DNA from 2 places in the Staphylococcus lutrae genome. Region 1 is predicted to be linked to the other one. Evidence: predicted binding sites of a transcription regulator. Region 1 holds the regulator's gene; the other holds the start of a gene.
The links. The regulator NrdR, encoded in region 1, represses ribonucleotide reductase genes. The targets are predictions, from matches to a motif close to AACACNATATATNGTGTT.
Positions count from the first base shown of each region.

Region 2: a site for NrdR is predicted at 1,234-1,251, ahead of nrdD (anaerobic ribonucleoside-triphosphate reductase). Genes of this name have one in related genera too.

Region 1 covers NZ_CP020773.1:135,088-145,553, reverse strand. Annotated here, with positions in the region: gene polA (DNA polymerase I) at 1-1,916, shown strand, start outside; gene mutM (bifunctional DNA-formamidopyrimidine glycosylase/DNA-(apurinic or apyrimidinic site) lyase) at 1,936-2,808, shown strand; gene coaE (dephospho-CoA kinase) at 2,822-3,442, shown strand; gene B5P37_RS00725 (glyceraldehyde-3-phosphate dehydrogenase) at 3,683-4,699, shown strand; gene nrdR (transcriptional regulator NrdR) at 4,923-5,390, shown strand; gene B5P37_RS00715 (replicative helicase loading/DNA remodeling protein DnaB) at 5,394-6,773, shown strand; gene dnaI (primosomal protein DnaI) at 6,770-7,693, shown strand; gene thrS (threonine--tRNA ligase) at 8,014-9,957, shown strand; lysine riboswitch at 10,008-10,179, shown strand; partial or broken gene B5P37_RS00700 (amino acid permease) at 10,314-10,466, shown strand, end outside.
Region 2 covers NZ_CP020773.1:1,049,653-1,060,118, reverse strand. Annotated here, with positions in the region: gene B5P37_RS05015 (PTS ascorbate transporter subunit IIC) at 1-901, shown strand, start outside; gene nrdD (anaerobic ribonucleoside-triphosphate reductase) at 1,327-3,144, shown strand; partial or broken gene nrdG (anaerobic ribonucleoside-triphosphate reductase activating protein) at 3,141-3,679, shown strand; partial or broken gene B5P37_RS05000 (metal ABC transporter solute-binding protein, Zn/Mn family) at 3,978-4,976, shown strand; gene B5P37_RS04995 (fructose bisphosphate aldolase) at 5,138-6,028, opposite strand; gene B5P37_RS04990 (DeoR/GlpR family DNA-binding transcription regulator) at 6,220-6,978, opposite strand; gene B5P37_RS04985 (CoA-acylating methylmalonate-semialdehyde dehydrogenase) at 7,182-8,636, shown strand; gene iolB (5-deoxy-glucuronate isomerase) at 8,648-9,460, shown strand; gene iolC (5-dehydro-2-deoxygluconokinase) at 9,473-10,435, shown strand; gene iolD (3D-(3,5/4)-trihydroxycyclohexane-1,2-dione acylhydrolase (decyclizing)) at 10,446-10,466, shown strand, end outside.

The DNA.
Region 1 (10,466 bases):
CACTGATGAGTAAGACGTTAGCAACAATCAACTGCGAGAGTCCAATTGAGATTTCATTAAACGACATTCGATTGCCTGATCAAGTGGATGAGACTGATAAAATAGAATTATTTAAGATTTTAGAATTTCGTCAATTACTCGAAGGTATCGAAGTGGATACTGAAAAGCAGACATCAAAAACGTACACCGTGGGTCACGATATGACTCAAATAGATTTTAAGCAGCTTAAAGAAGCGGCCATCCATGTTGAAATTGCTGGTCCACACTATTTAAAAGATGAATTACTTAAGTTTGGTTTATTTGATGGACAACAATTTTGGATTATTCCTTTCAATCAAATTCATGAATTTCCAAGTTTACTCGAGTGGCTTGCTGATGAAGAGACGCTTAAATATGTCCATGACGCTAAAAAGACGTATATTGCTATGAAACGTGCAGATATCGTGATTAACAATGTTGCATTTGATACGATGCTTGCGAGTTATATTATTGATCCTTCACGAACGATTGACGATGTCCACTCAGTGATGAGTCATTTCGATAATACGCATGTTCAAGCTGACGTATCAGTTTATGGTAAAGGGAAATCCTACCATATTCCTGAAGATGAACAGCTGAATCAACATGTTGCTTCTATTTTAGAGAGCATCAATGTTGTACAGCCTCAAATGATGGAAATTTTAAATGCTCATGAACAAACACAGCTATTGTCAGACATTGAGTTACCGCTCGCATTGATTTTAAGTGAAATGGAATATACCGGCATTCACACGGATATTGAGACACTTAAGGACATGGAAGGGACACTACAAACGCAAATTGATCAATTAATAGCGGAAATTCATGAGCAAGCGGGAGAAACGTTTAATATTAATTCACCGAAGCAACTCGGTGTCATTTTATTTGAGAAGTTAAAACTTCCTGTCATTAAAAAGACGAAAACGGGATATTCTACTGCTGTAGACGTGCTCGAGAAATTACAAGGTGAACATCCGATAATTGACAATATTTTAACGTATCGTACGTTATCAAAATTACAATCGACATACGTGGAAGGTTTGCAAAAGGTGATATGGGATGATCAACGTATTCATACGCGTTTCAATCAAACTTTAGCTCAAACGGGACGTCTCTCATCTCTAGATCCGAATCTTCAAAATATACCTATTCGTTTAGAAGAAGGACGCAAAATACGTAAAGCTTTTAAATCAACTCATGATGATTATGTGATTTTAGCAGCGGATTATTCACAAATCGAGTTACGTGTTTTGGCGCATATTACTGGCGATCCGACATTACAACAAGCATTCATTGAAAATGAGGATGTTCATACGACGACAGCAATGAAAGTATTTAATGTCGATGCGGAAAATGTCACGTCTTTAATGAGAAGGCAAGCGAAAGCAGTTAACTTTGGCATTGTTTACGGCATTAGTGACTATGGTTTAAGCCAAAATTTAGGTATTACACGTAAAGAAGCGCAACAATTTATTGATGACTATTTGAATCATTTCCCTGGGGTGAAAGATTATATGGTCCGCATTGTTCAAGATGCGAAACAAAACGGTTATGTTGAAACATTACTGAAGCGTCGTCGTTACATTCCTGACATTACAAGTCGAAATTTCAATAAACGTGGGTTTGCTGAACGAACAGCGATGAATTCACCTATACAAGGAAGTGCGGCAGATATCATCAAACTGGCGATGGTAAATTTTCATCAAGAAGTACAACAAACGTCGTTTCATGCCAAGTTATTATTACAAGTTCATGATGAATTAATCTTTGAAGTACCGAAAAATGAAGTCGAGGCATTTAGCAAATTTGTTGAAGATATTATGGCAAATGCTGTAAAATTAGACGTTCCATTAAGTGTCGAATCAGACTATGGTCAAACATGGTATGATGCAAAATAGAAAGTAGGGTAGACATTCAATGCCAGAATTACCAGAAGTAGAACATGTGAAAAGAGGTATCACACCGCATATTTTACACCAGAAAATTATAGACGTTACATTTTCTAAACCGGTACAAGCGGGAAAAACGCAAGGTAAAGCAACGATTATCAAAGGAATGGGTCTTTCGGAATTTGAACAACAGACGTGTGGCTATGTCATTACGGATGTCCAACGCCGTAGTAAATATATTTTATTCCAATTGCAAAATGGTGTGCATCAACGTATATTGATTTCCCATTTAGGAATGGCTGGTGCATTTTTCGTTGTTCACTCACTCGAGGAGATTAAGATTCCAAATTTCAGAAAGCATTGGCAAGTGATTTTTCAACTCGACAACGGCGTGAAGTTGGTCTACGCTGATATTCGTCGTTTTGGTGAAATCCGTAATGTTGCCAATTTAAGTGAATACCCTTCTATATTAGAAATCGCGCCAGAACCATTTGCGCCGGATGCTTTAGCGCATTTTCTTACTAAAAGTAGTGAGAAAAAATATCGTCATAAAGCAATCAAAGCGTTAATACTTGATCATCGCGTGATCTCTGGATGTGGCAACATTTATGCATGTGAAGCACTGTTTGATGCACGTATACACCCAGAGAAGAAAGTAAGCACGTTAAACATTGAACAAAAGACAAAAGTATTTAATAGTGTTGTAAAAGTGTTAGAAATGGGAATTTTAAACGGCGGGACAAGTGTGTCAGATTATGTCCATGCGGATGGGCAACGCGGAACGATGCAAAATCATTTAAAAGTGTATCAACAAAAACAATGTTCTGATTGTCAATCTATCGTTCATACCGTTACGATTGCAGGGCGCAATACACATTTTTGTCCAAATTGCCAAAGTTAAGGTAGGTGGAAGTATGCCAAAAGTCATTGGATTAACAGGTGGCATTGCTACTGGAAAATCGACAGTAGCAGAATTATTAGCGATACATGGGTTTAAAATTGTGGATGCCGATGTCGCAGCGAGAAAAGCAGTGGCAAAAGGTTCGGAAGGCTTAAAAAAAGTTCACGCATTATTTGGGGATGAAGCCATTACTGAAGACGGAGAGATGAATCGTGTTTACGTAGGAAGCCAAGTTTTTTATGATGATGAAAAAAGAAACCAATTGAATGCGATCGTCCATCCTTATGTCAAAGAAATGATGTCACAAGAACGTGATCAATATTTATCAGAAGGTTACGATGTCATCATGGATATTCCATTATTGTTTGAAAATGGTCTGGAAGAAACTGTTGATGAAGTATGGTTGGTTTACGCGTCTGAACCCATTCAAATCGATCGACTAATGGCACGGAATCAATTGACAATTGAAGATGCTAAGGCAAGGATTTATAGTCAAATTTCGATTGATAAAAAAAGCCGTATGGCCGATGTTGTGATTGATAATTTAGGTACAAAGTTAGAGTTAAAACAAAATTTAGAACGTGTCTTAGCAGATAAAGGTTATTTAACGCCACATCATCAAGAAGAAATTTAATCAATGCAGATGTTTTGAGGATATCTTGAATGTAGTGATCATATCGCAATTTTAAATCATATAGCAATCAAGGGTGAGACTTTGTGTGTCTCACCCTTGATTTATGGGTTCTATAACATATTGTATGTCATAATCATCTGTAATAAGATAAAATTATCATAAAAATCACTGTTAATATCGCGTTATTATGTTATACTATTAATCATAAGTATAACATAATATTTAAGGAGTGCTTTTAACATGACGACAAAGATTGCGATAAACGGTCTAGGGCGAATTGGCCGTATGGTTTTAAGAGTGGCATTAAATCGAGAAGATATAGAGGTCGTTGCAATTAATGCGAGCTATCCACCTGAAACGATTGCACATCTCATTAAGTACGATACGACACACGGACGTTTTAACCAGACTGTTGAGGCGACTGAAGCGGGAATTGTCGTAAATGGTAAAAAAATCCAACTCGTCTCAGATCGTAATCCTGAAAATCTTCCGTGGAAGGACTTAAATATTGATGTCGTGGTGGAAGCGACTGGCAAATTTAATCATGGTGATCAAGCGCAAGCACATATCCGTGCAGGGGCTAAAAAGGTTATATTAACAGGACCTTCAAAAGGCGGCGACGTCCAAACGATCGTTAAAGGTGTGAACGATCAAGCGTTGGATGCGATGCGATATGATATTTTTAGCAACGCTTCATGTACGACAAATTGTCTTGCACCTGTTGCCAAATTGCTAAATGATCATTTCGGTATTGAAAATGGTCTGATGACAACGGTTCATGCGGTGACAAATGATCAAAATAATTTGGACAATCCACATAAAGATTTACGTCGTGCACGTGCCGCTTTCGAAAGTATTATTCCGACTTCAACAGGTGCGGCGAAAGCACTCGCCCTTGTATTACCTGAACTTGAAGGAAAACTCCATGGAATGGCGTTAAGAGTACCTACAAAAAATGTATCCCTTGTGGATTTAGTCGTAGATTTGAAACAACCTGTCACGAAAGAACAAGTCAATGAAATTTTTCAAAGCAATGATTTAGGTGGCGTTGTTGCTGTTTCTGATGAACCATTAGTCTCTGATGATTTTACTACGGATGCACACTCTGCCATTGTGGATACGCCGTCAACAATCGTCATGGGATCGCATAAAGTTAAAGTACTTGCTTGGTATGATAATGAATGGGGTTACTCTAATCGTGTTATTGATGTGTTACAAATGATTGCGGCACAGATTTCTACAAAAGTCGCACAATAATAGATGACAAAGCTAAAACGTCGGTGAGGTCAGACATCGGCGTTTTAGCTTTGTGTCTTTTGTTGTTGACCACACAAATCGCTCATTTAAAGCACTGTGATTGAATGAAACGTGAAACAAATTTCTAAATACACTTATCGTGAACGAGAACGTCATAACTTTTGAAATGGCATCTTTTATAGTATAATAAAACAAAATTTAAAACTAAGAAGGTGAGAAAGTCGTGAAATGTCCGAAATGCAATCATACCCAGTCTCGTGTTGTGGATTCGAGACATGCCGATGATATGAATGCAATTAGAAGAAGACGTGAATGTGACAATTGTGGTACACGTTTCACTACTTTTGAACATATAGAAATGAGTCCGCTTATCGTTGTAAAAAAAGATGGTACGCGAGAACAATTTAATAGAGAAAAAATTTTAAATGGTTTAGTTCGGTCATGTGAAAAGCGACCCGTTCGCTTTGAACAGCTGGAATCCATTACAAATCAAGTGGAATGGCAGCTTCGAGAAGCAGGGATAGCTGAAGTTTCCTCAAGGGATATTGGCGAGTATGTGATGGATTTGCTCATGCACGTTGACCAAGTTTCATATGTGCGCTTTGCTTCGGTTTATCGTGAGTTTAAAGATGTGGATCAGTTGTTGCGTTCAATGCAAGGGATTTTGAAAGAAAATAAGCGGAGTGAATAACGCATGAATCAATTTAACTACCCCAATCAGTTACATCCACATGACGGTTTTATAGTGATGCGTCAATTTCAATATCACGCTGTCCACTATGATATTTTAAGTCGATTATTTACGCCATTAATAGGTCCGGAAGCAATCGGTGTCTATCAGTTTTTAAATCAATTTGAATCCACGTCATTTGACCAAGGTTATACACATTATACGATTATGTCAGAGATGAAGATGAGCCTCAGCCATTTTAGAGAATTTATAGATTTATTAGAAGGAATCGGGCTGTTAAAAACGTATGTACGCCAAAATGAAAATACGACGCAGTTTGTTTATGAGTTGCTACCACCACCGACTCCGGAACGTTTTTTCAATGACCCGATGCTATCGATTTATTTTTATCAGGCTGTTGGACAAGAACGTTATCATACGATTAAAAAAAGATTTTTACCCACAAAGTGTGATTTGTCAGGTTTTACTGATGTAACAAAAAAATTCACAGATGTTTTTAAAGTACCTAAGCAACAAGCATTTGCTGCAGATCATCAATTAAAGGAAGCGCAATATCATGGTATTGATTTAACGGATGTGACTTTTGATTTTGAACTGTTAGCAGACATGTTGCAAACACACTATGTCAGTCAAGCCATTTTATCAGAACCAACGAAGTCGTTAATCATCCAGTTAGCGACATTGTATCGCTTGTCTCCAGATGTGATGAAATCAATTATTTTAAAGGCGCTGAATGCGGATCAATCGCTGTCTGTGGCCAATTTGAGAAAACAAGCACAAAGTTATTATTTAATGGAACATCAACAGTCATTGCCGGTCCTTCAACCTCAAGCAACGCACCTTAACCCCTCTGAATCCAACGAAGATGAACATCAAATCAATGTGACTAATTGGGAGGAGTGGTTTTCACTCATGGACCAAACGAGCCCCGTTGTGATGTTGACAGATTACGGCGGGTCAGAACCGCCCCGTTATCAGAAAGAAATGATTGAAGAGCTCATGCGACGAGAAGGATTTAATTTCGGGGTCATCAACATTCTATTACAATTTGTTATGCAAAAAACGGATAATCAACTACCGGAAAAGTATGTTTATTCAGTTGCTTCAACTTGGAAAAAAAGCGGTGTGCATGATGCGCGTTCAGCATATAAAAAAGCAATGGAAGTTCAAAAAAATCAAGAAAAATCGAAAGAGCGGCATTATGATCAATACAAATTAAAACAAAGCAGTACACGCCGTCAAACATTGGACAAGCAACCCCGTTGGATTACGCATCCTGAAGAATATGCGCAAAAAGAAGAAGATCAAGAAGCATTGGAAAAAGATCGTGCAGCATTTCTAAAAAAATTGGAGAGAAAGAAGAGGGCAGGTGAAGATAAATGAAGCATTTTAACAATATTATAGGGCGAAACTCAGATATCGAAAAAAGAATCCAGAAAATAAAAAAACAAGTCCTATCTGATCCTAATATTAAAGCATTTTTGACAGAACATCAGGCTGAAGTCACGCAACGTATGATTGATGAAGATTTAAACATTTTACAAGAATATAAGGATCAACAAACGTGTTATGATGGTTCACATACGTATGAAAACTGCCCGAATTTTGTTAAAGGTCATATTCCAGAGCTTTATATTGATCAACAACGGATTAAAATTCGTTACAAGCCATGTCCATGTAAAATCAGGTATGAGGAAGAACAAAATGATAAAAGTATGATTACATCATTTCATATGCATCCAGATACATTAAATGCAAAAATTAAAGACATCTATATGACGCGACGCAATCGTTTAGATTTAGCGATGCAACTGGATGATTTAATTGATGCGATTATAGAAAAAAGACCGGTTAAAGGTTTTTATTTATACGGCGAATTTGGAACGGGTAAATCGTTTATCCTAGGTGCTATCGCGAACGAGTTAAAAAATAATCGTATTCCTTCTATGATTATCTATGTACCTGAATTTATTCGGACGTTAAAAAACGGTTTTAAAGATGGTTCAACATCAAAGCGTATCGTACAAGTGCGAGAAGCACGCGTGCTATTTTTGGATGATTTAGGTGCGGAAGATATGACACCATGGGTGCGCGATGAAGTATTAGGACCCATATTGCACTATAGAATGATACAAGGATTACCGACATTTTTCAGTTCTAATATGAATTTAGACGAACTTGAGGCGCATTTAGCCGATACGAAAAATGGTGTGGATCTGATGAAAGCCAAGCGGATTATGGAACGAATCAAAACATTGAGTGTGCCTTATTTATTAAAGGGAGAAAATTATCGTAAACATTGAATTTTTCAGAAATAGCGTTATAATAGGGATATAAATCAATAGTAATGCTAAAATTTGAGGATATGATTTCGATAAAACTATGGTACAGGGAACTGCTGTGATTGAGAAAGTAGTGCATAGTTGTCGTAGTTACTCCCTCTCACGATGAATGGTGTTTGTAATGAACGCTCGGCTCAAGACCGTTATCTTATGTAGAGATATCACAGGATAAGACTGTGATAAATTAGGGTGGTAACACGAAAACTCGTCCCTTTACTGGGGTGGGTTTTTTTATTTTCTTCAATTTTTGAAAATGAATCACAATGAAATGGAGGATTATTATGGCAGACATTCATGTACGCTTTCCAGATGGAAACGAAAAAACATTTGAAAAAGGAATTACAACTGAAGCAATCGCACAGTCGATTAGCCCAGGACTGCGTAAAAAAGCAGTGGCTGGAAAATATAATCAACATTTGGTCGATTTAACACAACCATTAGAGGTGGATGGGGCGTTAGAAATTATTACGCCAGGAAGTGATGAAGCACTAGAAGTACTTAGACATTCAACAGCGCACCTTATGGCACAAGCACTAAAACGTTTATATGGAGATGTTAAGTTTGGCGTCGGTCCAGTGATAGAGGGCGGTTTTTACTATGACTTTGACATGGACGAAAAAATTTCAAGTGATGACTTTGAAAAAATCGAAAAAACGATGAAACAAATCGTTGAAGAAAATCATAAAATTGAACGTCGCGTTGTTTCAAGAGATGAAGCAAAGGCATTTTTTGCGGACGATCCATATAAATTAGAATTAATTGAAGCCATTCCAGAGGATGAACATGTAACATTGTACACACAAGGCGAATTCACTGATTTATGTCGTGGCGTCCATGTACCAAGTACTTCGAAAATTAAAGTGTTTAAATTATTGTCAACAGCTGGTGCATATTGGCGCGGTGATAGTAATAATAAAATGTTACAACGTATTTATGGAACTGCATTTTTTGATAAAAAAGACTTAAAAGCGCATTTAGAAATGTTAGAGGAACGTAAAGCCCGTGATCATCGACGTATCGGTAAAGAAATGGAATTGTTTACAAATAATCCGCTTGTCGGTGCAGGATTGCCGCTATGGTTACCAAATGGCGCAACGATTCGTCGTGAAATTGAACGATACATTGTCGATAAGGAAGTCAGTCTCGGTTATGATCATGTTTACACACCAGTAATGGGGAACGTTGAACTTTATAAGACATCTGGTCATTGGGATCATTATCAAGAGGACATGTTCCCAGTAATGCAATTAGATGCTGACGAAGCAATGGTATTAAGACCGATGAACTGTCCACATCATATGATGATTTATGCGAATAAACCGCATTCATACCGTGAACTTCCTATTCGTATTGCAGAATTAGGTACAATGCATCGTTACGAAGCGAGTGGCGCAGTTTCTGGTTTACAACGTGTGCGTGGCATGACTCTGAATGATGCACATATTTTTGTAAGACCTGATCAAATAAAAGAAGAATTTAAACGTGTTGTTCAAATGATTTTAGATGTTTATGAAGATTTTGGTTTTAAAGATTATAAATTCCGTTTGAGCTATAGAGATAAAGCGGATAAAGAAAAATATTTTGACGACGATGAGATGTGGAATAGAGCCGAAGCGATGTTAAAAGAAGCGGTCGATGAGTTGAATTTACCATATGATGAAGCGATTGGTGAAGCCGCATTTTACGGTCCGAAATTGGATGTTCAAGTTAAGACGGCGATGGGTAAGGAAGAAACGTTATCAACAGCACAACTAGACTTCTTATTGCCGAAAAAGTTTGATTTAACTTATATAGGGCAAGATGGTGCGCACCACCAACCCGTTGTGATTCACCGTGGTGTCGTATCAACGATGGAGCGTTTTGTGGCCTTTTTAACAGAAGAAACGAAAGGGGCATTCCCAACTTGGTTAGCGCCACAACAAGTTGAAATTATTCCGGTAAATAATGCGTTACATTATAATTATGCACGTCAAATATATGATGAATTAAAGTCACAAGGGGTACGTGTGAATATTGATGATCGCAACGAAAAAATGGGCTATAAAATTCGTGAAGCACAAATGAAAAAAATCCCTTATCAACTTGTCGTAGGAGATAAAGAGCTTGAGAACAACGAAGTCAATGTTCGTCAATATGGTTCTAAAGATCAAAAAACAGTTGAAAAAGAAACGTTTATTTGGGATTTAATTGATGAAATTCGTTTGAAAAAACAAAGATTATCTTGATTGCAGAAAAGTAATCCTGTATAGTAAAGAATGAAATTAATAAATAGTTTGATTGCGTTAGAGGCGCAGCTTTGATAAGTAGCAGTTGGGGTGTATTGATGGTACTCGGTTCCAATTGTGAAAGGTAAAGTTGCCGAAATAAGGGGTGGCCATCACCATTCCTTGTTGGGTTAGTGTTCGAAAGACACTAAACTGTCACAACAGTGATGTGCTACCAATTCATAAATGATGAGCAGAGGTGGCATCCGTATAGATGTCAGCTCTGCTTTTCATTTCACTTGGTTGTTTAACATAGAGACAAGGTGAGCCGTACAGATTTGTCTCAACCTCTAAACAATCGGGAAAGGAAAATCTATATGAGTAACGAAAAAATTGAAAATCGGTCTGTGCAACGGCACTTAAAAGATCGTCACATTTCGATGATTGCGATCGGCGGTGCGATTGGAACAGGTTTATTTATGACTTCAGGAGGCGCGATTCATGATGCGGGTCCTTTAGGTGCACTTTTA
Region 2 (10,466 bases), 910 kb from region 1:
AGTGATTTTAGGTTTAATTATGGCCGTATTTCCAGCATTGGCACAGCCGACAATGCAAAAAATAACGGGTAATGACCAAGTAGCGCTCGGTCATTTCGGGACGGTCAGTTACTGGGCAGCTGGTGAAATAGGGAAGCTGTTTAAAGGTCATTCTAAGTCAACAGAAGAGATGAAGTTTCCAAAAGGACTGAGCTTTTTAAGAGAAAGTACAATCAGTATTTCACTGACTATGATTATCCTTTATCTCATCGCTAGTTTGTTTGCTGGCATTGGATATGTTCATGAAGAAATCAGTAAAGGTCAAAATTTCATTGTGTTTTCTATAATTCAAGGTGTGACATTTGCGGCAGGCGTTTTTATTATTTTGACAGGAGTACGCTTGATTTTAGCAGAAATTGTTCCGGCATTTAAGGGGATATCGGAAAAATTAGTCCCCCATGCAAAACCTGCTTTAGATTGTCCGATTGTTTTTCCATATGCACAAAATGCAGTGCTTATAGGTTTCTTCGTGAGTTTTATGACAGGCGTCATTGGAATGTTGATGATGTTTGTCATTGGTGGTGTGGTCATTTTGCCAGGCGTGGTACCGCACTTCTTCTTAGGTGCGACTTCTGGAGTTTTTGGTAATGCACGTGGAGGAATCAAAGGGGCAGTGGCAGGCTCTGTACTAAATGGGATACTGATTACATTCTTGCCATTGTTATTTTTACCGTTTTTAGGAGATTTAGGTCTGGCTTCGACAACATTCTCTGATACAGATTTTTTAGTCGTTGGGATTATATTTGGTAATATTGTGAAGTTTCTAGGTGCAATCGGTTTAGTTGTAGGTGTGGTCATTGTCGCGATTGTTGCCATCTTTTTACAGAAGCGCAGTACGCACAAAACGAATATGACACAATAAAGTGGATTGAAGCGATGCAATAAGAAATAGGCTGTCATTTATGGTACATTGATGTCATTGATGCACGACTAGCATATGACAGCGCCTCATCCCTCACACAAGTATAGACAGTGTGAGGGGTTTTTATGTTCAATGACCAACCGCTGTGTTATTAAAATGAAGAAAGTTGAGTCTATTATAAATGATGGTTTAAAAATGTGTTGCCTATGCCAGCGTGCAAATGCTTTGATACGATGTATTTTAAGTTAGAGTTTTCTGTGCTACAATGCTTTGTTCACATAATGTTAATAAAGAAATGACAAATCGGTTAAAAATGCAGATATCATTTGATAAACACAACATATAGTGTTTATTATTGAATTGAGACACTATATATAGAAAAGAGTGATATTTTGACACAACTGGAAAAGCAATTAACAGGTTTAATGACAAAAGATCCGACGATAGTGAATGAAAATGCGAATAAAGATAGTGAAACTTTCTCAACAATGCGTGATCTCACAGCGGGTGTTGTTTCAAAAACGTATGCGCTACAACACTTGTTGCCTCCGCACGTCGCTGAGGCACATCAAAAAGGGGAAATCCATTTCCACGATTTAGATTATCACCCATTTCAGCCTTTAACGAACTGTTGTCTTATTGACGCAAAAGGGATGTTAGCGAATGGATTTCAAATCGGCAATGCGCAAGTGACGTCACCCCACTCCATTCAAACGGCATCTGCACAATTAGTCCAAATTATTGCGAACGTTTCAAGTAGCCAGTATGGTGGGTGTACCATTGACCGTGTTGATGAATTATTAAGCCATTATGCGCGCTTTAATGAAGCGAAACACCGTGATGTCGCGCAAAAATTTGTCAAAGCCGATCAAGTAGAAGCGTATGTTGACGAACGTGTGACACAAGATATAGAAGATGCGATTGAAAGTTTAGAGTATGAAATCAATACACTGTATACTTCAAATGGGCAGACCCCTTTTGTCACGCTAGGTTTTGGACTTGGATTAGATACGCTCAGTCGCAAAGTACAAGCGGCAATTTTAAAAACGCGAATTAAAGGCCTCGGTAAAGACAGGATTACAGCCATTTTTCCAAAGTTGGTATTCTCGATTAAGAGAGGGACGAATCTTGCACCGACTGATCCAAACTATGATATTAAACAGTTAGCATTAGAATGCGCGATGAAGCGAATGTATCCAGATATCCTCAATTATGATAAGACAGTCGAATTACTTGGAGATTTTAAGGCGCCTATGGGATGTCGCTCTTTTTTACCTGCTTGGCAAAATACGAAAGGCGAATATGAAAATGATGGCCGTTGTAATTTAGGTGTCGTGACTTTGAACATTCCGCGTATTGCGATTGAATCTGCTGGAGATATGACCCGCTTTTGGTCCTTATTTGATGAACGGATGCAAGTCCTTCATGATGCGCTTGTTTATCGAATTGCACGAGTGAAAGAAGCGGTGCCGAACAATGCACCAATTTTATATAAGCGGGGTGCTTTTAAATATCGGATAAACGAAGAAGACCCTGTAGATACTTTTTTCAATCAGCAAAGGGCGACCATTTCTATGGGGTATATTGGTTTGTACGAAGCGGCCACAGTCTTTTTTGGACCGAATTGGGAGACGATTCCAGAAGCAAAGGCGTTTACGTTGGATATATTAAAACATATGCAGACGTATCAACATGAATGGACAGCGATGTATGATATTTGGTTCAGTATCTATAGTACACCGAGTGAATCATTGACTGATCGATTTTGTCGTCTAGACCGAGAAGCGTTTGGAGACATTGCAGATATTACGGACAAAGGTTATTATCAAAATTCATTTCATTATGATGTTCGTAAAGATGTAACGCCATTTGAAAAGTTAGATTTTGAGAAAGATTATCCGTACCTTGCGAGTGGGGGTTATATTCATTATTGTGAATATCCGAAGTTAGATCACAATGTCAAGGCCCTTGAGACGGTTTGGGATTATGCGTATGACCGTGTGAGTTACTTAGGAACGAATATTCCGATTGATCGTTGTTATGCTTGTGGTTACGAAGGTGATTTTGATACGACGCCGACCGGTTATCGTTGTCCCGAATGTGGCAATCAAGACCCTGAAACGGTAGATGTCGTTAAGCGGACATGTGGTTACCTCGGTAATCCTGTGCAACGTCCAACTATTGAAGGGCGTCATAAAGAAATGTGTGCACGTGTCAAACACATGAAGGTTCAATCCTCATGAATGCATTAAAGGTATCAGCAGGTGCGGGATACATTGCAAAGATAGAGTATCAAAGCTTTGTCGATGGAGAAGGTGTGCGGTGTAGTGTGTATGTATCAGGGTGCCCATTTCAGTGTCAAGGCTGCTATAACGTGGCAGCACAACATTTTCGTTATGGTGAAGAAGCGACAGAAGCGGTAATTTCGGAAGTGATTGCGGCATGTGAACCAGATTATATTGCAGGACTGAGTATTTTAGGGGCGAACCATTTTGTAACTTAAAAGTTGTCATGCCTCTCGTTCGAGCCTTCCGCGAACGGTATGGTGAACATAAGACGCTGTGGGTGTGGACAGGATTTTTATTTGAGTATTTATGGCATGCCAATGATGAACGTACTGCATTGTTACGCCAAGCGGATGTCATTGTAGACGGAATGTTTATTCAGTCATTGTATCGACCGAATTTGCCTTATAAAGGGTCACTCAATCAACGTGTCATCGATGTGAATGCATGGTTATCGACCGAGCAATTGAGTCATGCCATTTACATAGAATAAACGTCTAAATACTGGACAATAACCGTTAGCGAGACCACCTATTTGCACTGTCGTGGATATACGAAACGACATGAAGATAAAGTGAATCGTTCCATTATACGGAGCTAGGCCATCATGACCTAGCTCTAATTTTTTGGATTAAAAGCCACGGTAAATTTTTTAGGAGCGACACTTTAAAATAGACTATTTTAACATAAGACAATGAAGAAAGAAATAAAAAGTCTGTTGCACTTCTACAAAGATTGGCGTATAATTTTAAATCGTAATGATTACTATCGGACGAGGAGGAGAACCCATAATGAAAAAGGTATTGAAAGTATTGGGAACAATACTCTTATCGAGTATAATTCTTGCAGCATGTGGTAATGGAAATGAAAAAGAAAAAACATCATCAAAAGGGCAACTTAAAGTAACAACGACTGTATTTCCATTACAATCTTTTGTTAAACAAATTGGTGGCGAGCACGTAGAAGTAAATTCTATTTATCCAAAAGGGGCGGACTTACATGATTTTGAACCGTCACAAAAGGATATTGTCGAGGCAAGTAAAGCGGATTTATTCATATATACAGGTGATGATTTAGATCCAGTTGCAGAGAAAATTGCAGATGCGATTAAAAAAGATGATCATAAATTGTCGTTAGAAGATCATATCGATAAAGGTGTATTAATAAAGGATGAACACGAGCACGAACATGAACATGGTGAAGCGGGCAAAAAAGAAGACGACCACGATCATGACCACGCAGATCATGATGAACACGGACATCGCCATGGTACGTATGACCCGCATGTATGGTTAGATCCTCAATTGGACGAAAAATTTGTGACAGCGATTCGTGATGAGTTAATTAAACGCGACCCAGATCATAAAAAAGAATATCAAGAGAATGCGGATAAACTATTGAAAGATTTAGAGGGTATTGATAAAGACTTGAAGGCAGCGACGAAAGATCACCAAGGCGAGTCTGTATTCATTTCACATGAGTCATTAGGTTATCTTGCTAAACGTTATGGCTTTGAACAAAAAGGGGTTCAAAGTTTAAGTGCTGAAGATCCATCACAAAAACAATTAACTGAAATTGTAAAAGAAATTAATGATATCGATGCAAAATATATTCTTTATGAAGAAAATGTCGCGAATAAAGTGACAGATACGATTCGCAAAGAAACAAAAGCCGAGCCATTGAAGTTTAATAATATGGAAGCGGTGACAGATGACCAAGCGAAAGATGCCACATATCAATCGTTGATGAGAGAAAATGTGAAAAATATTGAAAAAGCATTAACGCATAAACATTAAAGTGGCTTGTGCCCCTACGATACCGTGATGAACGGTAGGATAGGGGCATTTTTAAATTGTAAATAGTAAAACTATGACATGAGCGCCATTCAAAAACCCCCTCACGTTTCGTGGAGGGGGTTTCGTGTATCACATTCATGTTTTGCATCTATAAATTAAGCTTTGTTGACGGATGCATCGTAAATCGCGTCAATCGTTTGACCTAACAGCTGATCAAATGCTTCGTCTGATTGATCGACACGCAAATCATTAATTAAAGCACGAGAGAAACTTGCGATTAATCCTTCGTTTGTTTTTAAAAATGCGTTGGCTTGTTCAAGACTGTAGCCGCCAGACAATGCGACAACACGAATCACATTAGGATGATTAATCAATGATTGATATTGATTTTTCTTGGTTGGGATTGTTAACTTGAGCATGACGTAGTCTTCAGAACCGAGTTGATTTAAATGTTGCGTGATGACTTCTGCCAAGTACGCTTCAATATCTGATTTTTGGGCTGCATGAATATTCACTTCTGGTTCGATAATCGGTACGAGCCCTTTTGCGATGATTTGTCGTGCAACGTCAAATTGCTGTGCAACGACGGCATCAATACCTGATTTGTTAAACTCTAAAATGTTTGAACGCATTTTGGTACCAAAGATGTTATGGCGATTTGCACGATCTAGCAGGAGATCTAGGTCAGGTATAGGTTTCATGAGTTGAACCCCTTCATCGACCTCTGCCAAGCCTTTGTCAACTTTCAAGAAAGGGACAATGCCTTTATCAGCTAAATATTCACCCGTGTTTTTTCCTTCTACTGTACGATCCATTGTTTGTTCAAATAAAATCGCACCAATAATTTTGTCTGAAGTAAATGACGGGGATGTCACAATTCGTGTACGCATATCATGGACCAATTTGAACATTTCATCATCGTTGTGGTATTGGTCTTCTGTCACACCATAACCGAGTAATGCTTTAGGGGTACTGCCACCACTTTGGTCAAGTGCTGCAATAAACCCTTTTCCATTTTTGATTTTCTCGAATTGTACTTGATTCATACTGACTTTCACTCCTTGAAACATTATGATAACAACTCCAGTATGACGAATGATAACACGAGTTTCAAATAAAATGACATGACAAAAAGTTGAGAAAAAGATATCGAAACAATCTAAACATAAGGGGAGTGCGGTATTCCATGCATTTGTGACATTTTTAGGTCGACCTAAATTCGTGTTATGAAAACGTTTTAATATAAGACTTCGATGTCATGTTGACTCGCAAATTCTGAGATGTTATCCGGTAGTGGCTGGTTCGTAATAATGGAACATACGCACTCAAGTGGTGCATAGGTCAATAATGTACTTTTGTTCATTTTACTAGAATCCACACAAATAAATTTTTGTTTGCTTTTTTTCATGACGATTTGTTTAATATCATTTTCTTCAAGTTCAGAATTACTAAGGCCATTGGTTACATTAATCCCTGTTGCGGCCATAAACGCTTTTTCTATGTTCATTTTATTTAGTAGAGAGTGTGCATCAATACCGATAAATGAGCGTGTTGTTTTTTTGAATTGCTCGCCGATAACAAATAAATCCATTTCATCAAATTGTGAGGCTTTATTAATGACATCCAAGCTATTTGTAATCACTGTAAGCGGCAAAGACTTATCAACATAGTCGAGAATATGCATGGTTGTCGTCCCTGTATCAATATAGACGACATCACCTGCAACTAATTTTTGTGCTGCCAACTTTCCTATATGCTTTTTTTCTTCTGAGTATTCGATATTACGTGCATTAAAATCAATGGCACTTGAATGAGACGTATTGACAGATTTAACGCCTCCATACACTTTCTTAACTTTATTTAAATGAACAAGTTGATTAATGTCTCTTCTTATGGTGTTAATCGAAACATTAAAGTGCTGACTCAGTTCATCGAGTGTGACTGCTGTTTTATCATTGATAAATCGTTCAATTTCAAAAATACGTTTCGCTTTCATAAATAATTCCTCCAATAATATGAATATACCCAAAAAATGGAGGAATAACAATCAAAAGTACAAAAGTTCATCAATGTGTTGACAGATAATGCCCCCTCATTTAGAATAAAAATCAATACATGACCAATATATTATCAATAGTTGCTCATGTATTCATTATTCTTTTCTTTTGAAAGCGCTTACTAAAGTGGGAGGTAGTTTTTATGGCTGAACTTTTGAAAAATTATATTGGTGGAAAATGGATTGAATCCAAGTCAGAAGAAAAAATTGAAGTTGTCAATCCAGCAACAAAAGAAGTGATCGCTTATGTCCCCGTTTCAACACGTGAAGAATTAGATGAAGCAGCTGAAATTGCACAAGAAGCATTTATGAAATGGAAAGATGTTCCAGTTCCAAAAAGAGCGCGTATTTTATTTAAATTTCAACAGTTATTGATTAAGAACAAAGCATTGCTTGCTGACATTATTACTAAAGAAAATGGTAAAAATACACAAGAAGCTTTAGGAGAAGTACAGCGTGGTATCGAAAACGTTGAATTTGCTTGTGCGGCACCAACATTAATGATGGGAGATGCGTTATCCAGCATCGCAACGAATATAGAAGGAACAAGCTATCGTTATCCTGTTGGGGTCGTTGGAGGGATTACGCCTTTTAATTTTCCAATGATGGTCCCATGTTGGATGTTTCCGATGGCGATTGCATTAGGAAACACATTTATCATTAAACCTTCTGAAAAGACGCCACTATTAGTCAATCAGATTGTTACGCTTTTGGAGGAAGCAGGATTACCTAAAGGTGTATTTAACGTTGTGCATGGCACAGTAGATGTTGTGAACGGAATTTGTGAAAATACGCATATTAAAGCCATCTCATTCGTGGGTTCTAAAACAGTTGGAGAAATTGTTTATAAAAAAGGGACAAGTCATTTAAAAAGGGTGCAATGTTTAACAGGGGCGAAAAACCATACGATTATTTTAAATGATGCGGATCTTGATCAGGCGGTTAAAGATGTCATCGGGGCTGCGTTTGGTTCAGCTGGAGAAAGGTGTATGGCAGCGGCAGTCGTTGCGGTACAAGAAGGTGTGTATGAATCATTTAAAGAAAAATTAGTACAGGCAGCACAAGATATTGTGATTGGTAATGGTATTGAAGATAATGTTTTTCTCGGTCCGGTCATTCGTGAAGAAAATAGAGAAAGAACTTTGAAATATGTCGATATCGGTGTAGAAGAAGGGGCAACACTTGTTTTAGATGGTCGTGACAACAATAAAACGGAAGGTTATTTTGTCAAACCAACGATTTTTGAAAATGTGACGACACAGATGACAATTTGGAAAGATGAAATTTTTGCGCCTGTCTTATCATTAGTGAAAGTGGCCTCTTTAGAAGAAGCAATCCAACTTGCGAATCAATCAGAATTTGCAAACGGTGCTTGTTTATTTACAGACAGTGCTTCGTCAATAAGATATTTTAGGGAGAACATTGATGCCGGCATGTTAGGTATTAATTTAGGTGTTCCAGCCCCTATGGCTATTTTTCCTTTCTCTGGATGGAAGTCATCTTTCTTCGGATCATTGCATTGTAATGGCAAAGACAGTGTCGAATTTTATACGCATAGAAAAGTCGTGACGGCGCGACAAGGTCAACCAAGATTTTAGGGGGGATATCTATGTCTCACTTATTAAGGAAAGCAACGCAAACCCAGCAAGATGTTTCATTTGTACATCGGCATCAGATGGACGATTTAGGTTTACAGTATATCGGATTTGAAGTGATGGATTTAACAAATGGTGCAGAATATACGTTTGAAACAAAAGAATATGAAGTCTGTTTAGTTGTTCATACAGGCAAAGTCAATGTGACGATTGATGGTCAGGTTTTTAACGATTTAGGGCGCAGAACATCTGCTTTCGACAAAATTCCGACAGACAGTCTTTACGCATCAAGAGACCGCGATATCACAATCAAAGCGGTCAATTCAGCAACGGTGATTGTGTGCTATTCAAAATGTCGTACACAACGCCCGACGTATTTCATACGCGCAGAAGAAAACACGACAGAACACCGAGGGAAATATGCGAATCAAAGATATGTTCAAAATATATTGCCTGACGATCACCATGCCAGTGAGCATTTATTAGTAGTCGAAGTGTATACCGATCAAGGAAACTGGTCGAGCTATCCGCCACATAAGCATGATGTGGATGACTTGCCAAATGAATCGCTATTAGAAGAAATTTACTACCATGAAATGAACCCTAGACAAGGATTCGTATTTCAACGTGTATATACGGATGATCAGTGTATCGATGAGACCATGACTGTGGAAAATCGGGACGTCGTGATCGTTCCGAAAGGCTACCATCCTGTTGGAGTCCCTGATGGCTATGATAGTTACTATTTAAATGTGATGGCGGGACCGAAAAAAGTGTGGAAGTTTAATAATGCAAAAGAACATGAATGGATTATCGATAGAGAATAGGAGGAAAATACGATGAGCGGAAAAAAGCATATCGTAGCGATAGGGCGTGCTGCGATTGATTTGAATGCTGTAGAAATCAATTGTCCTATGGAAGAAACGAAAACGTTCAGAAAATATGTCGGTGGCTCTCCTGCAAACATTGTCATTGGGGCATCCAAATTAGGATTAGATGTCGGGTTAATCGCAAACGTTTCTGATGATCAGCATGGGCGTTTTATCACGACATATTTAAATGATGTGGGTGTCGATACGTCACAGATTTCTATTGATAAGGATGGACGTCAATCAGGATTGGCATTTACAGAGATTTTAAGTCCAGAAGCGTCGAGTATCTTAATGTATAGAGAAAAAGTCGCTGATCTCAACTTAAAACCTGAAAATATAGATGAAGCCTATATTCGTAACAGTCATTACTTATTAATTTCCGGGGTGGCATTGTCTCAGTCACCTTCACGTGAAGCGGTGATTAAATCGTTGCTGATTGCAAAGAAGAATGGTGTGAAAGTCATTTTTGAACTGGATTATAGACCGTATTCATGGACAAATGATGAGGAAACGGCGCTCTACTATGAACTGTTTGTCAATCAAGCGAATATCGTCATTGGTACAAGAGAGGAATTTGAGAAAATCGATGCGTATCAAACGTTATCGGACAAAGAAGTGAGCGAGCTGATTTTTAAGCAGGGTCAAGCTGAACTGGTCGTCATTAAGCGCGGGGTTCAAGGTTCGAATGCGTATACAAGTCAAGGTGAACATTTTGTAGGTCAAGCCTATAAAGCGACAGTTATGAAAACTTTTGGTGCGGGTGATTCATATGCGGCAGCGTTTTTATATGGATTGATAACAACGCAAAATATACAAAAAGCATTACAATATGGTGCGGCTTCTGCAGCAATCGTTGTAAGTCGCCACAGTTCAAGTGAAGCAATGCCGACAATTGACAAAATAGAAGCGCTCATTCAAGCGCAAAGTTAGGAGTGTTACGATGTCAAAAACAATACGACTG